DNA from 4 places in the Comamonas sp. E6 genome. Region 2 is predicted to be linked to each of the others. Evidence: predicted binding sites of a transcription regulator. Region 2 holds the regulator's gene; each other region holds the start of a gene.

Region 1 (4,147 bases), on a different contig from region 2:
TTTCTGGCCCGTGTGGCCGCCACCCTGCTGCTGGCCTGGCTGGCCGCACAGCTCTGTCTGGTGTTGCATACGCCGCTGCCCTGGATGCTGGGTCCGCTGATTTCCGTCTCCCTGCTATCGATTGGCGGGGCGCCCACCCAAAGCTGGGCCAGGCTGCGCGATCTGGGGCAGTGGACGATAGGCTGCGCTCTGGGCCTGTATTTCACGCCTGCGGTGACCGAGCTGGTCGCTGGTCTGTGGTGGGCGATTGCGCTGGCCATTGCCTGGGCCCTGTTGCTGGGCTGGGCCTTCGGGCGCTGGCTGTATCGCGTGCAGGCAGGCTCCATGCTGGCGCAACCGGGCATGGACGAAGAGCGCTTGCGCGCCACGACCTATTTCTCGGGCGCGATAGGTGCGGCCTCGGAGATGACGCTGCTGGCCGAGCGCGAGCAGGCGCGCACTGATCTGGTGGCCGCGGCACACAGCCTGCGGCTGGTGATAGTCACGGTGAGCATTCCCTTTGCACTGCAATGGTCGGGATTGCAGGGCGACCCAGGCCTGACGCTGCCCAGCGTGCGCACCGTGCAATGGCCGGGCTTTGCCTGGCTGGTGCTGGCCACCGGCGCCGGGGCATTGCTGATGCTCAGGCTCAGGCGTGCCAATCCCTGGTTTCTGGGTGCGCTGGCCGTATCCATGGGCTTGACCATGGCAGGCCTGGAGCTGTCCGCCGTGCCGCAATGGCTGATGAATGCCGCCCAGCTGGTGATCGGCGTCAGCCTGGGGGTGCGCTTTCGACGTGATTTCCTGCACACGGCGCCGCGCTGGCTGGGCATGGTGGCGCTGGGTACCGTGGGGTTGATGGCAGTCTGCGCCGGTTTTGCCTGGCTGCTGCACTGGGCCACCGGCCTGCCCTGGGTGACCTTGTTGCTGGGCACATCGCCGGGTGGCATTACCGAGATGGCCATCACCGCCAAGGTCCTGCAACTGGGCGTGCCCGTGGTCACGGCCTTTCAGGTCTGCCGGCTGATTGCCGTGCTGCTGCTGGTAGCGCCGCTGTACCGATGGCTGAACAGAGCACTGCCAGGAGCGAGGCCATGATCCGCGGCAGGCGAAATCCCTGGAAGTCGGTCTTGATCCTCAGCGCATGCGCCGGCTTTGTGATGGCCGGGCTTCTGATGTGGATGGCCTGGGAGCACAACCCCCAGTGCGAGATTCACTGCGCAGAGCAAGGCATTGACTGGGGCTACTGGCTGGCGCTGGGTGCGGCAGGGGGGCTGCTGGGCTTTTTTGGCTGCATGCTGAGTGCCTGCGTGTTGATGCTGTTGTGCAGAAAGTCATAGCGGCTCGCGCTTTTCCGGTAAGCACTAGAGTGTGTTTTCAGGCATCAAAAAAGCCACTCTTTCGAGTGGCTTTTTGCAAGGTGTTCAGTGAATGATTACCGGCTGCTGGGCCAGGCCCGTGTAGGTGTCGAGAATTTCCTCCACCTCCTCCTCGGTGGGGGCATCCTGCTGCCAGGCGAGGATCTGCTTCTGGAACATTTCGGCCCAGGAACCATCCAGATACACCTCCTTGCCCGAACGCTTGTCCACGATTTCGAAGCCGTGGCGCGGCAGTTGATGGGCTTGCTCGGTCTCGGCCTTGGCTTTGCCTGCCGGAACGTCTGCCTCCATATCGGGACGCAGATGGAGCACCGCAAAGGATTCAGAGTCGTAAAGCATTTGCATGGTGTTCCTCCTTTCACTTCCGTTATGAGCATGCCTGCCATGGATATGGCGACAGGGTGCCGCATTTCAAGGTGGAAATGCCTGCTCTTGGCACTTGGGCACAGTATTCCATGGATTTGGCATGGTTGTGGGCAACTGGCTTTCCCGATCTGTAGTAGGCAAGTCCTTGAATGGCGCGACAGCGTTCAGCCCGAGCCGATGCAGGTTGCAGGCCTTGGCTGAGAGGTGAGTGAGCGCTTTGAGCGCGGTGCTCTCGGGGTTTACGCCAGGCTGCGGCATGGAGGCTATTGCGGCGCGGGCAGATATTTCCTGAGCTGCAGGTCGACAAAGTCGTCCTGTCCCTGAGTGAGCTTGATGCGCACGGGCAGGTATTGCATGGACGGAGCCAGCCAGACCGATCCGCGCTGGTCGCTGCTGCTTTTGCCGGGCAGCTTGTCCAGGCGCCACGCCATGACGCCGCCAAATGGCAGCTCCAGCGCCTCGCTGGCACCCACGCGGAACTGCCAGCGCACGGCCGAGCGTGCGCTGCTGGTGGTCAGCTCTATCAGCGTGCCTGGCGGGTATTTATCGGGGGCGGCAGCCATCAGGGCCGAGAGCTGTAGAAACACGCTGAGGCGGTCCTGCACGCCATCGCCGATGGCCGCATCGGTCTGGCCGCCGCTGTAGTGTGCCTTGCCACTGGCCACATCAAAGGCGGCGGACTGGGTTTTTCGCCCCTTGTCGCTGAAGTTGAGCGGTTGCAGGCCCTTGGGTGTGATCAGCCCCTCGCTGGTCTGGGCGCGCTCGCCGAGCAAGAACATGCTGATCGACTGCCTGGCCTGGTAATACTGGCCGTCATGCTGCCATTGCAGCTGGGCGCCGGCCGAGTATTGAAAACCCTTGACCTGACCCGAGGCATTGAACTCCAGCGTGGCGGAGTTGGGCAGGGTGACGGGCAGCACAGAGTCAGGTGGCAGCGGCGCGCTGCCTGCGGGCGTGACCTGGATGGGGCGGGCCGTGTCGGCACCATTGGCTTCGGGAGGCTCGGCCATGGGCTCGGGAGCCGGCTCTGCTGCAGCAGCGGGCAGCTCTGTATTGGCGGGTGCTTCTGTTCCAGGAGTTTCTTGCGTTTGTGGTTCCTGGACTGGAGGCGGATTTGGCTCTGATTCCTGCTCGTCCGGGACGGGGGCAGGCACGGGAGCAGGAGCCGGCGCCCGGGGTGAGGCCTGGGGTCTGGGCGCCGGGGCTGGAGCCGGTTTGGGCGCTGCGGGTGCAGGCGGCGGAGGAGGGGGCGCCTGCAGCATGCGCGTCTCCATCACGATCTGGTCGGCCGCCGCTTTGTCCGGCGGGCTTAGTTCGGGCAGGCCCCAGAGCAACAGCCCATGGGCTGCCAGCACCAAGCCGGTGATGGGCAGCAGTGTCTTGCGTGCCTGGCTTGTCTGAGGGGAGCGGCCCATGAGCGTGATTCTGAGATTGCAGGTTTCAGTGGTTGGGATCGGCGCGCCAGCCCAGATCGCTGGAAAGCTGGCGGGCGGCCGCCTGCAGTGGCGCGTCTATGGCTCCACCATAGTCCGGGTCGAAAGTCGCCAGCGAGCCCAGGGTCATCAGCCCCAGCACAATATGGCCGGATGCATCGAAGACCGGCACGCAAAAGGCCACGATGCCCGGCAGCACGGTGTCGACCACGCGGGCCGTGCCGCGCGCACGGACTTCGGCCAGCATGTCCGCAACGGCCTCTTCGGTCTGGGGCAGGTCCTGGCGTCTGGCCTTGCGCGCACGTTCGATCTCGGGCTCCAGCAACGCGGCCGTCGCCTCGCGCGGCAGCCAGGCACCGAAGCAGCGCCCTGTAGCCGAGGCCAGCATGGGCATGACGTCGCCCAGGCGCAGATTGGCAGTGACGGACTGCGCCGATTCCTCCCAATGCACGATGGTCGGGCCATGGTTGCCCCAGACGGCAATGGCCAGCGTGTGGTTGAGAGTCTCGAGCAGCGCCGGAATGCGCTCCCGCGCCAGACGCACCGGGTCGAGGCGGGCCAGGGAGGCCAGGCCGATCTTGAGCGCCGCAGGGCCCAGGTCGTAGCGCGAATTGCGTTCGTCCTGCGCCACCAGGCCGATGCGCTGAAAGCTCACCAGATAGCGGTGCGCCTTGGCGGCACTCATGCCGGCGGCGGCGGCGACATCCTTGAGCATCAGCGGGCCGCTGGCCTGCGCCAGCGCTTCGATGAGGGAGAAACCCACTTCGACCGACTGAATCCCTGCGCGTTCCTTTTCCATTGCAATAGAATCGTGTTTTGTTTAGTTAAATCAATTTAACCAATCGTAATTTTGGCTAGCGTTGTCAGGCATTGTGCCAGCACCGCTGCCGTGAGCAGAGGGACAGAGAATGAAACTGGCAACCTACAAGGATGGCTCGCGCGACGGGCAACTGGTCGTGGTCTCGCGTGACCTGAGCCAGGCCTGCTATG
Region 2 (4,147 bases):
GCAGCAGCAGCGCCTGCAGCTCGATCACGCGGCGTGGTTCAGGCTCGCATTCGAGCGCCTGAGCCAGACTCTGAACGAGCATGCCACTGCCATCCAGCGCTGTGCCGACGGCGTGAAACTGGCCGAGAGCTGGCATATCGCGGGCATGGACACCTCGGCCGCGCCGTCCAAGTCCTGCGCCTCCATGGTCGATGTCTACCAACTGCTGGGCGTGCCCTGTTTCGGCGCCAGCGGCACGGTGGAAGCCTCGGCCCTGCTGACCCGCGTCTTCAAATCAGTCAACGGCGTGACGCAGATCGGCTTCAGCGGCCTGATGCTGGCCGTGACCGAGGACCAAGGCCTGGCCCAGGCCAGTCTGAATGACGAATTCGATATCCGCGCCCTGCTGACCTACAGCAGCGTCTGCGGCATCGGCCTCGATACCGTGCCTGTGCCGGGCGATAGCAGCGCCGAGCAGATCGCCGCCGTCATGCGCGATACGGGCACCATGGCTTTTCGCCTCAACAAGCCGCTGACGGTGCGGCTATTCCCCGTGCCGGGCCTCAAAGCGGGCGACACAACGGTGTTCGAGAGCGCGGATCTGTGCAACTGCGCCGTGCTGGCTCTGCCTTGAGTATCTGATCCTGACCGGCTGCCGCGCCTGGCCGTCAAGCGCCGGCAGCTATTGCTTTTGATATTCCCCTACCCCGGTTCTGTTTGACCTGCCCCCATGGTGGCCGCCGGGGTGCCCCCGGTAAAATTGGCCCTTATGGCAAAAATAATCGTTCTGGCACTGGTGCTGCTTTTCTTTGGCTGCGGGCTGTACATGCATCTGCGCGGCAAGGTGCGCCACAAGGTGGTCAAGCAATTGTTTGACCACTCCACGTTCACAGCGCCGTTCAACGTCTTCATGCTGATGTTCAGCAAGGTGCCGCGCACGCCCTATCTGCCCACCAGCACCTTCCCCGAGCTGGCGCCGCTGCAGGCCAACTGGCGTGAAATCCGCGAGGAAGCCGTCAATCTGCAAAAGAACATGCAGATCAAGGCCGCCGCCAATAACGATGACGCAGGCTTCAACTCCTTCTTCAAGACCGGCTGGAAGCGCTTCTATCTCAAGTGGTACGGCGATGCCCACCCTTCGGCCATGGAGCTGTGCCCCAAGACCACGGCCCTGGTGAAATCGATTCCCAGCGTCAAGGCCGCCATGTTTGCCGAGCTGCCGCCCGGCGCCAAGCTCAATCTGCACCGCGACCCCTATGCAGGCTCGCTGCGCTATCACCTGGCCGTGCTGGCCCCCAACGACGACCGCTGCATGATCGAGGTCGACGGCCAGCCCTATAGCTGGCGTGAAGGTGAAGGCGTGATCTTCGACGAGACCTTTATGCACTGGGCCGAGAACCGCAGCGAAGGCAACCGCATCGTGCTGTTCTGCGATGTGGAGCGCCCCATGACCAATGGCTTTGCCCAGTGGCTCAATCACTGGCTGGGCAAGAACGTGGTGGCCGCCGCCAGCTCGCCCAACAACGAGGGCGATCCGCGCGGCATGATCAGCAAGCTGTTCAAGATCTCGTTCTATGCGGGCAAGTACCGCCGCGCCTTCCGCGACTGGAATCCGACCTTCTACAAGATCCTCAAGTTCGGCCTGATGATTGGCGTGCTGGTCTGGTTTATCTGGTGGTTGGTTTCTTGATAACCCCCTGAGGCGCTACGCGCCTTCCCCTGGCCGGGCGCCCCCAAGGGGGACGGCAGCATCGCCGCAAGGGCAGCTCTTGCTCGCTGCCCCTTGCTTGAGGAATGCCTTATCAAGGCTCCCGCCCTAAAGACAGAGCAAGAAAGCCGCTGTGCGATGCATCAGCGGCTTTCTTGTTTCTGCGGTGCCCTACAGCGCCTTGCGCAGCGTGGTCGTCGGTATCTTGAGCTGCTCGCGGTATTTGGCGACGGTGCGGCGCGCGCACTCGATGCCCTGCTCTTTGAGCATATCGGCCAGCTTGGCGTCCGACAGCGGCTTCTTGGCATCTTCGGCATCGACAAACTGCTTGATCAGCGCACGCACGGCCGTGCTGGAGGCGCTGCCGCCGGTTTCCGTGCCCAGGCCCGAACCGAAGAAGTACTTGAGCTCGAAGGTGCCCTGGGGCGTGGCCATGTACTTGGCGGTGGTCACACGGCTGATGGTGGACTCGTGCAGGCCCAGCGTGTCGGCGATATCGCGCAGCACCAGCGGTCGCATGGCCAGCTCGCCATGCACAAAGAAGTTCTTCTGCCGCTCCACGATGGCTTCGGAGACCCGCAAGATGGTGTCGAAGCGCTGCTGGATGTTCTTGATGAACCAGCGCGCCTCCTGCAGTTGCTGCTGCAGCGCCGCATGGCCGTCGCTGTTCTTGTGGCGGCGCAGTACGCTGGCATAGATGTCATGCACGCGCAGACGCGGCATGACCTCGGGGTTGAGCTGCACGGAGAAGTCCACCCGGCCCGAGCCGGCCCGCACCGGGCGCACGATGACATCGGGCACCACGATATGGCGTTCCACGTCGACAAAGCGGCGCCCCGGACGCGGCTCCAGTCTGGCGATCAGGGCCATGGCCTCGCGCAGTTGCTCCTCGCGCGCACCGCACAGACTGGTGAGCTTGCGCAGATCGCGCCGCGCCAGCAGGTCCATGGGCTGAGCGCAGATGGCCTGCGCCAGCAGCAGCCGGTTCATATGCGCCTCGGTCGTGCCCTCATCCTCGGCGGTGCGGATCAGGTCGCGCAGCTGCAGCTGCAGGCACTCGGCCAGATCACGCGCTCCCACGCCCACGGGCTCCAGGCTTTGCAGCAGCTTCAGCGCAATGACAAAGTGCTGCTCCAGCTCCTCGCGCTCTTCCAGGTCGTCGCCGGCCAGGCTTTGCGCCAGCTCCTGCAGGGAATCCTCGAGATAGCCGTCGTCGCTGAGCGACTCGATGAGAAAGCGCAGCGCCGCCATGTCCGCCGCGCCCAGATGCAGGCTCAGCGCCTGACGATGGAGAAAGTCGGTCAGGCTCTGGTGCTCGCGCGCCAGATCGATGGCATCGGTTTCGTCATCGCCATCGCGGTTGCGCGTGGAGCTGCTGGCCGAGGGCGTATCCCACTCGCTACTGGATTCGCCACCCCATTCCCCGTCCTGACCGTCCAGGCCCTCGGCCTCCCAGTTCAGCGTTTCAGGGGTTTCGGGGTTTGATGTCTCCGCTACCGTTTCAGTAGCTTGTTGCGCTTGCGATGCATCTCTTTCAGCATGAATACTATCTGAAGTACTGTATTCACCGGCGCTATTAGCTACATCTACAGGAGCATCTCCCGCAGTTTCGGCCTCATCGCCCGCACGTTCCAGAAAAGGGTTGTCGACCAGCATCTGCTCGACTTCCTGCGCCAGCTCCAGGGTGGAAAGCTGCAGCAGCTGAATGGATTGCTGCAGCTGCGGCGTAAGCGATAAATGCTGCGAAACGCGTAGCGAGAGACCTGGCTTCATCGAGGCGCGGCCCCCAGACAATCATTGCAAACGCGCGCAGTGCTACGGGTTTGCCGCCGGGCCACCTCAAGGCAAACCCCGGCGCAGCCGGTCAGGGCCCCTTCTGGGGGCAGCGACCGCACAAAGTGAGGGAGCGTGGCGGTCATCACATCCTGAAATGTTCGCCCAGATAGACGCGGCGCACATCGGCGTTCTCCACGATCTCCTCGGGCGTGCCTTCGGCCAGCACATGACCGTCGCTGATGATGAAGGCGTGGTCGCAGATGCCCAGCGTCTCGCGCACATTATGGTCGGTGATCAGCACGCCGATGCCGCGCTCCTTGAGGAAGCCGATGATGCGCTGGATCTCGATCACCGCGATCGGGTCGATGCCGGCAAAAGGCTCGTCAAGCAAAATAAAGCGCGGTTGCGTGGCCAGGGCGCGGGCAATTTCCACGCGACGGCGCTCACCGCCTGACAGCGCCAGCGCCGGCGACTGGCGCAGATGCTCGACGCGCAGCTCCTGCAGCAGGCCCGTGAGGCGCTTTTCGATCTCGTCGCGCGTCAGCGCCTTGCCCTGCTCGTCCTTTTGCAGCTCCAGCACGGCGCGCACATTGTCTTCCACGCTGAGCTTGCGAAAGATGGAGGCTTCCTGGGGCAGATAGGACAGGCCCAGGCGCGAACGCTGGTGAATCGGCATGCCGCCCA
Region 3 (4,147 bases), on a different contig from region 2:
GCATGGCGCTTACAGCAGCGGGCTCAGGGCGCCCAGCAGATTGTCCCAGATGCGCTTCCACCAGGGAGCCGAATGCACCTGTGCCAGCGTCACCACATCGGAATCGCGGAGATAGCTTTGCTGGCGCTGACGGATGGCCTCGGTAATGGCTTCGTCGTGCAGCAATACATTGTTTTCGAAGTTCAGGTCAAAGCTGCGCAGATCCAGATTTGTGGAGCCGATCAGGCTGACCGATCCGTCCAGGCAGAGGGTCTTGGCATGCAGCAGGCCAGGGCGGAATTCGTGGATGTGGACGCCGGCGCTCAGCAGCCGCCAGTAATGGCTGCGGCTGACGGCACCGACTATCCATGAGTCATTGCGGGCGGGCAGGATCAGTGTGACCTGCACCTGGCGCAGCGCGGCGGCGCACAAGGCATCTAGCACCGTGCTGTCGGGCACGAAGTAGGGGGTGGAGATCACGACCTCGCGCTGCGCACAGGCCAGCAGGCTGGCAACCAGCTGGGGTGTAGAACGTGCCCTTTCTGTAGGCCCTTCGGCAATCGCAACGGCATGGAAGCCGTCGTCAGCGGCAGCGCCGGCCTCGATTGTCGGTGGTGCAAGGCTCGCATCGGACTGCGCCCAGTCGCTGGCAAAAGCCTGCTGCATCTGCATGACCACCGGACCCTGCAGGCGCAGCATGATGTCCACCCAGGGGGCATAGCGAGCCTTGATGCGAAAGCCTTCGTCGGCGCAGTTCTGGCTGCCGCAATAGTTGATCCTGCCGTCTATGAGCGTGATCTTGCGGTGGTTGCGCAGGTCGATGCGGCTGGTCAGCATGACTTTGAGCAGATTGCTGATGGGCAGGGCAATCGCCAGGTGCACGCCGGTCTGCCGCATCTGCTGCCACAGTGGCGAGCGCGTCAGTGCGCGCGAGCCCAGACCGTCGACCATGGCCCGGCAGGTCACGCCGCGCTGCGCGGCACGCATCAGGGCATGGGCCACATCGGTGCCGGTGCTGTCGTCCAGCCAGATGTAGTACAGCACATTGATCTCGTGGCGCGCGGCATCCATGTCGGCCAGCATCTGCGCACGGGCATGCGCGCCATCGCGCATGAGCTCGGCCCTGTGGCCGGGCAGCGGTACAAAGCCGTTGATGGACGAGGCATAGCGGAAGGCCGGCAGCCATTGATCGGGAATGGCGGGCCGTGCCTGCGGCATGGGGCCGGGGGCGGTCGCAAGGGCGCTGCCCCGGGTCTGGCAGAACTCGCGCACATTGAGCCTTCTGCGGCCTGGTACACGGCCCAGGGCCACTTCCCCAAACAGGTAGTACAGCAGGCAGCTCACATAGGGCAGCAGCACGATGACCATGAGCCAGGCCAGCCGCACATCGGGCCGCATGTCTCTGCGCAGCAGAATGCGCAGGCCGAAGCCGGCAATCAGCAATACATGAAGAGTCAGCAGCAGCCAGGTCATGAATCAGTGCAGCAACGATGGACCTTGTCGAGCATAACGGGCTCAGGCCTGAGCACAAGCTGCCCGTCGTGGTTCTCATGAAACAGGCGCAAAGACCTTGATGGGTTAACGCATGCTGCTATCCATCATGAAGCATCGACAGATCGGCATGGCACTGGCATGGAACCTGCTTCCTTTTTTTCTCAAAGCAAACAAGCAGGGGGGAGTGCATGGAAATGGTGCCATTGACTGCCATCGACAAGGCAGATACCGGTTGGGTCATGGTCGCGTCGGCGCTGGTCTTGCTGATGACCTTGCCGGGCATTGCCCTGTTCTATGCGGGGCTGGTGCGGCGCAAGAATGTGGTCAACACCATGGTGGCCGTGTTTGCGGTGGCCTGCGTGGTGACCCTGACCTGGTTCGGCCTGGGCTACTCGCTCGCGTTCACCGCCGAGTCTGCCTGGCTTGGCAATCTGGGACGAGCCTGGTTTGCCTCGCTGCACTTCGATGGCCGGCGCAGCATGATCTCGGTCAGCCATCTGGCACCGCATCTGCCCGAGGCGGCCTATGCCCTGTTCCAGGCCGCATTCGCCATCATCACCACCTCGCTGATCGTGGGGGCCGTGGTAGAGCGCATGCGCTTTGCGGCCCTGCTGGTGTTTGCCGCGCTGTGGAGCGTGGTGGTCTATGCGCCGGTGGCCCACTGGGTGTGGGAGAGCGGGGGCTGGCTGAACCAGCTCGGCGCACTGGACTTTGCCGGCGGTGCCGTGGTGCATGTGAATGCGGGCGTGGCGGCACTGGTCTGTGCCTTCATGATGGGGCGCAGGCGCGGCTATGGAACCGAGCCATTCGAGCCGCACAGCCTGGGCTGGACGGCCATGGGCACGGCGCTGCTGCTGTTCGGCTGGTTCGGCTTCAACGCGGGATCGGCCCTGTCTGCCGACGGGCGTGCAGCGCTGGCCTTTGTGGTCACTCTCGTGGCGGCAGCGGCTGCCGGTCTGGCATGGATGGTGGTGGAGTGGCTGGTTCGCGGTGCTCCGACCTTGCTGGGCCTGCTCTCGGGCATGGTGGGCGGACTGGTGGCCATCACACCGGCTGCGGGCTTTGTGCAGGTGGGCAGTGCGGTGTGGATAGGCCTGATTGCGGGCGCCGTCTGCTTCTGGGGCGCAACCTGGCTCAAGCGCCGTCTCGGGGCCGATGACTCGCTCGATGTCTTCGGCGTGCATGGCGTGGGCGGCATTGCGGGCTCCATCCTCACGGCGGTGTTTGCCGACCCCCTGATTGCGGGCACAGGCGCCACGGTGATGAACCAGTTGATTGCCGTGGCCGCGGTGGCTGCCTACAGCGGCGCAGCCACGGCCGGGGTGCTGGTGCTGATCCGTCTGCTGATGCCTTTGCGTGTGGATGCCGTGCAGGAAATGGAGGGCCTGGATATCAGTCTGCATCTGGAGCGTCAGCACTAGTGATCCATCAAAGATAGGAGCGGTGTATGGAGGACAGCGAGCGAGTGGCGGTGGCCGCACATCTGCATGTGGTGCTGCGGCGCAGGACGGGCCGGGTGACCGATACCGAATGGATGGCCTGTAACCAGGCCTATGCACAGGCCATGGTGGCTTTTGCGCTGGAGCATGCACGAGAGCAACAGGACGAGGAGCTGGCGCGCCTGGCCCGGCGTCTGCAGGACAGCTGGAGCGGCGACAAGCCCCGGCATGCAGCGCCTGCCGAGACTGCGCAGAGCAACAGCTCCGTCACCGCCAAGGCCGCCGAGATACTGCGCACCTCGGCACGCTATATCGGCGGGCTGCGCTGAGGCACAAGCAGGTTCTGAGGCCGGGACGGCCCCGGCGCTCAGGCCGATGCCGGCAACGAGCCCGGTCTATGGCTTTTTCAGCTCGGCGATATAGGCTTCGCGAGCCTTGACGCCAGCAGCAGTGAAATCGGTGAATACGCCATCAATGCCCAGGCGGTAGTAAGCGAGGTATTCCTGAGCAGGGTCACCCTTGAAGATGCCAGCCAGGCGGCTGGCCTCACTGCGGAAGGTAAAGCTGTGCACCACCAGCCCTGCCTTGTGCGCGTTGGCGATCAGGCCGGTGTCCTTGAGCGTGTTGACGTCCTTGAGGCCTGCGCCGTCCTTGTAGGGAACGACGGAATGGGCCAGCACCTGGGGTTTCCAGGGGCCGATGCCGTCGGCATAGGTCTTGATCTCGGCCAGGCCTGCCGGTGTCTGCATGACCGCGAAGGTGCGCGCATCGCCGGCCAGCGTCCAGCTATAGGGGCGGCCGCTGATGAAGGTCCATTCGTCGCTGGTGATGTAGCCGACCGAGCCATCCCTGAAGTTGTAGTCATTGCCGTCGATCAGCTGCACGCCCTTGGCCTTCATGCCCGCCTTGCGCAGATACTTCAGGCTGTCGGGGTCGAAGCTCTGGATGTAGATGGGCGCGTCCTTGCGGTTGAGCTGGTTCTTCTCGAGCAGCGCCATCACGGCATCCTCGAACGGATGCTCGCCCGTGCCGCAGCTGTTGGCGATGGCCTGCTGGTTGTTCCAGTAAGGGTTCTTGGTCTCGGCGTAGACGGCAATCGTGCGGCCTGCCGCCTTGCCCTTGGCCACGGCGATATCGATCACATCCTGTGCGCTGATCAGTGGCAGCTTGCCATTCCATTCCGTGGGGCGGTCGGCACGGTTGTCCAGTATGGTGCCGCCCAGCAGGGTGCGCAG
Region 4 (4,147 bases), on a different contig from region 2:
TCACGAGATTTGAATGGAGCCCTGCTGCGCGGTTTGTTTCTGGGGGCGCACACCTCGTGCCTAACCCCGTCTGTAGATGTGCAGTCTGTTCCTCGTTTCAAGCACCTGGATCGTCTTGGCAGACAGGTCAGTCAAAAAGCGCTTGCATTGACGGGAAGTCCCTGTAATGCAGCAACGCCTTTGGAATGTACAAGCGTTTACCTCACACTTTTTCCAGGTAAAACGTTGTACAAAAACTCTTTCGGCTTTGGCGCCAAAGGAATGAGCATGTTCTTGTGTACAAGGATTTACCTCACCCACCTGCTGACACAGCGCGCACTGCTCCAATTTTCATAACGATTGCTCGAACGTCAGTTGATGTTTAGAGCACCATACCCCGCACATCTCCCTCACTTTCTCAGCATCCTGGAAAACGTCCCCGGCAGCATTGAACAGAAAGCTAGGCTGCTGGACATTTCACCGTCAACGCTCCGACGGTACCGCGCGCAAGGCCAAGCACCCAGAGCCATCCATCTGGCGCTGTTCTGGGAATCGACCTGGGGCATTCAGTACGTCGAGTCAATCTCAAACCTACGCACCTCCACATACTTCGCCCAGGCACAAGCGCAAGAGCGCCGAAACAAAAGGCTTATAGGTCAAATTGCGCTACTTGAAGCCGAGTTAGCCAGGTCAAACACCGGGCCGTCCAATCTACCGGTTTTCCAAATTGGCTAACAACCGATACGAAATTGCCGGTCACGCGTCTTCTTTCTCTCGGCCCTAACGTAATCAAGCTGATCCATTCCGCACGCCTTGACACGACATTCAGCGTCGAGAACCCTAATTCGCTCCTCCAAAATTCTGCACTCACCGGGCACTGATGACGAAGGTCGAGTAGCGACTGGTACAACTTGCTCAGCAGCAATCGCATAAGCCTTGTCTCTCTGCTGCCTAGCTAAAGCAACTTGACTTTCCCATGGAATATTTGCTGGTACTCGCGCTATGCGATCTATAAAGCGGCCATTGACCGAGCACGGAACGCTCTCCCAAGTCAGGCGATCATGAATATCTTTGCAGAGGTAAATCTCTCTTGTTGTCGGTGTATCCACTCGCGGAGTGCTTTGCTGCGCGATCTGACGCCCTCCCTCGCATGGAGAATTGCTGTAGGTATTCCCACACCTATAAATCTGCCCAGTAGCTTCAGGTTTCGGAAACTCCGGAGTCCCTGGCTTAGGAGCTACCGCAGTTGCAGGCTCCGTTGGTTTCAAAACAGACGGCGGCGGAGCCCGCTGGTGGACAGCTGTGGGTGGAAAACCCTTGATAAAACGAATGATTTCAAAGTGGTACCTGTATGCGATTACACCAATGAATAGCACTATCGCAGTGACAATGAGCTTTCCCATAAAGCCCATTTCATTACGACCACTCGAAAACGGGCTATCACTTGGATCCCTTCTAGCGCTCAGATTTTGGTCATAGCGCTCTCTCCAATAATCTCTATCTTGTATTCCCATAATTCCCCCTCAATGGGAATCATAGGCCAGAGCGCCTACGGCGGTTGTTTTTCAAGCGAGAGTGGCGACCGGCATTTTTTGGTGAATTGCACGCCCTCCATCACACACCATACTTTGCCAGCGGTGCCGCGATCGCGTGCTTCAATTGCGCCGGGTATTGCCTGATCAGCGGGTGAACCTCAGGGGCGCGGCCCCCGATACCCCCTTACAGCGCTCCGGTCTGGGCCAAGCGCGCCGTTGTCAGGCTTTTCAGTTGGGCCATCTGGTTCAGTAGAACATCAGTCCATCATGTTGTTCGCACACGCTATCGGATGAGCACGAATCTTGCTTAACTGACTTGTAGCCGTTTTTGCAATGAAGCAGATTCGGCTGTATCAAGACAACGACGTCTACGTCAGGCATAGGCCGCTATTGTGGGTAATGCCTGCGTAGACGTTTTCTTTTGTAGGGACAGAAAGCAATGACGGGCTTCCGAAACTTTTTACAAGCTGGGCATGCACCAACCTTGGGCGCATCATTCTTCTATTTCGCCTGCTCATGCGGCATTTGGGTCATCAATGGTGCAATGGCCCCTTTTCTCAGCGAGAGCTTTAATCTGACACCGGCGCAGAAGGGCCTGATGCTATCCATCCCAATCTTCGCGGGGTCGCTGATGCGCTTTCCGCTGGGGTTGCTGGCTCAGTACATCGGTAGAAAGAATGCCACCCTGGTTGAGATGGTGGGCATCGCCATCGCAATGTTGTACGGCTACTTCGCCGTTGACTCCTTTGGTGATCTGCTGGCCATGGGCGTTTTGCTAGGCATTGCTGGTGCCAGCTTCGGCGTAGCTCTTTCACTCGGTTCAGGCTCATTTCCACCGCGCTACAAGGGACTAGCAATGGGACTAGTTGGTGCCGGCAACATCGGAACGGCCTTTGCCGCACTGCTGGCACCGCAGTTGGCACAGGCCTTTGGCTGGCAGGCCGTATACGGCTTTGCGGCTCTAGGTATTCTGGTGCCTATGGTCGTAATGATTGTGTTTGCCCGAGAACCCGCAGACCGTGATGCACATGCCACTCTGCGCGACCATGTTGCCTGCCTTTTCGAGAAGGACGGCTGGGCCTTCAGCCTAATTTATGCCGTCACCTTTGGCGGCTTCATTGGCTTAGCCACTTTTCTGCCAAGCTACTTTTATGACCAATTCGGTGTGAGCAAAGTTGAAGCTGGGCAGTTGACCATGCTGGCTGCGTTTATGGGTGCGACTACGCGCATTTTTGGCGGCTGGCTGTCGGATCACTGGGGCGGAGTGAACACGCTCACAGCAGTGCTGGTCGTCGTCTTCATTAGCTTGCTGCTTTGCGGACTCAGCGGCCACTCCTTAACTCTCACAGTGCTGTTCTTCTTGGTATGTTTTGCCGCCTTGGGAGCTGGCAATGGTGCCTTGTTCCAATTGGTTCCTCTGCGGTGGCCAACAACCACTGCTGTGGCCGGCTCCATGATCGGAGAGTTGGGCGCTTTGGGCGGCGGCTTGATCCCTGCAAGCATGGGTTTGTCGCAACAGCACACCGGCAGTTACTTCACAGGATTCGCTGTGTTTGCCTGCTTTTCACTAGTCATGTTGGTGATGCTGCGCCACATGCAACTGCGCTGGACACGCACCTGGGCGGAGAAAGGCGGTCGCGCACGCACCGTGCCGGCTTGATTCAAAGCTCAGCGTGGCAGGAACAGTAACCAGTAAAGCAGCGCCACATTGAGCACAACGCTGAAGGCGAGCGCTGTCTTCCAACCGAATGCTGGATCGCGCTCAAGGAGTGGACTGGACGCTTGCGGCAATAGTGGCCGCGCAGCTCCGCGCTCTAACGCCAGCAACATTTCTTCGGCCGTCTCGAAGCGCTGTGCAGGATCGCGAACGATCGCCTTAAGAACGATGGCATCCAGCCAGATTGGTACTTGTGGGTTGTGACGACTGGGAGGTATTGGGTCACGCCAGTAGCGCCCTCTCTGGTAAGCGATAACCTCACCATAAGGCAGACGTCCACTTGTCAATAGCTGGTACAGCGTCACGCCCAAAGCGAACAGGTCGCTGCCCGCACTTGCTGGCACTGGCGGATCGTCCCACTGCTCGGGGTTCATGTAGCTAGCAGTACCCGCATGTAAGGCACGCAGTTCGGGAGGCTCTCGGCCAGTCAGCGCAACGCCAAGGTCGAGCAGACGCAACACCCCATCAACACCGCAGTGAAGGTTCGCGGGCTTGACGTCGCGGTGGATAACACCCTGTCGGTGCAGGTAACCCAGCACACGCGCGGCCTGCTGACCTATGGCAAGCACCTGGTCTACACCAGGCTGATGTCGTCGCTCCAGCCACTGAGAAAGCGTCTCGCCCTCCACCCATTCGTACAAAAGATAGAAAGCTGATGGCAGATCTACCGGCGCAGCATGCAGCCGAACCAGATGTCGGGCTGCCGCTCCGGTCTGCAGATGGCCGGCCACCCATGCTTCATGGGCCAGAGCAGCCCATTCCTGGCGGTCATGGGCACGCTGTGTGTGCAGCGTTTTGAGCGCATGGCGCTGGCCGCTGCGCTCATCCAGCACTCGGTACACGCGGTAAATGCCACTGTCGGCCACTAAAGCCTCCACACGCAGCCCATCCACCAGACTGCCGGGCCTGAGCAGAG

What was found. Region 2 encodes sigma-54, which starts transcription at its own class of promoters, with help from an activator protein. Its sites were predicted from a motif close to TGGCANGNAANCTGCTTT; they were not measured.
Region 1: CSE6_RS22705 (DUF3567 domain-containing protein) is a predicted target of sigma-54. The motif match lies at 1,901-1,918, and genes of this name have one in related genera.
Region 3: CSE6_RS06170 (ammonium transporter) is a predicted target of sigma-54. The motif match lies at 1,608-1,625, and genes of this name have one in related genera.
Region 4: CSE6_RS08090 (nitrate/nitrite transporter) is a predicted target of sigma-54. The motif match lies at 1,807-1,824, and genes of this name have one in related genera.

The regions. Positions count from the first base shown of each region.
Region 1 is NZ_BBXH01000030.1:66,858-71,004, reverse strand. It holds gene CSE6_RS22715 (AbrB family transcriptional regulator) at 1-1,077, shown strand, start outside; gene CSE6_RS22710 (hypothetical protein) at 1,110-1,319, shown strand; gene CSE6_RS22705 (DUF3567 domain-containing protein) at 1,404-1,703, opposite strand; gene CSE6_RS22700 (DUF3108 domain-containing protein) at 1,988-3,139, opposite strand; gene CSE6_RS22695 (IclR family transcriptional regulator) at 3,165-3,956, opposite strand; gene CSE6_RS22690 (fumarylacetoacetate hydrolase family protein) at 4,066-4,147, shown strand, end outside.
Region 2 is NZ_BBXH01000012.1:176,428-180,574, forward strand. It holds gene CSE6_RS11870 (DUF711 family protein) at 1-613, shown strand, start outside; gene CSE6_RS11875 (aspartyl/asparaginyl beta-hydroxylase domain-containing protein) at 749-1,669, shown strand; gene CSE6_RS11880 (RNA polymerase factor sigma-54) at 1,859-3,460, opposite strand; gene lptB (LPS export ABC transporter ATP-binding protein) at 3,606-4,147, opposite strand, start outside.
Region 3 is NZ_BBXH01000007.1:414,564-418,710, forward strand. It holds gene cls (cardiolipin synthase) at 10-1,452, opposite strand; gene CSE6_RS06170 (ammonium transporter) at 1,662-2,894, shown strand; gene CSE6_RS06175 (hypothetical protein) at 2,921-3,241, shown strand; gene CSE6_RS06180 (glycerophosphodiester phosphodiesterase family protein) at 3,308-4,147, opposite strand, start outside.
Region 4 is NZ_BBXH01000008.1:318,833-322,979, reverse strand. It holds gene CSE6_RS08090 (nitrate/nitrite transporter) at 1,954-3,174, shown strand; gene CSE6_RS08085 (bifunctional protein-serine/threonine kinase/phosphatase) at 3,183-4,147, opposite strand, start outside.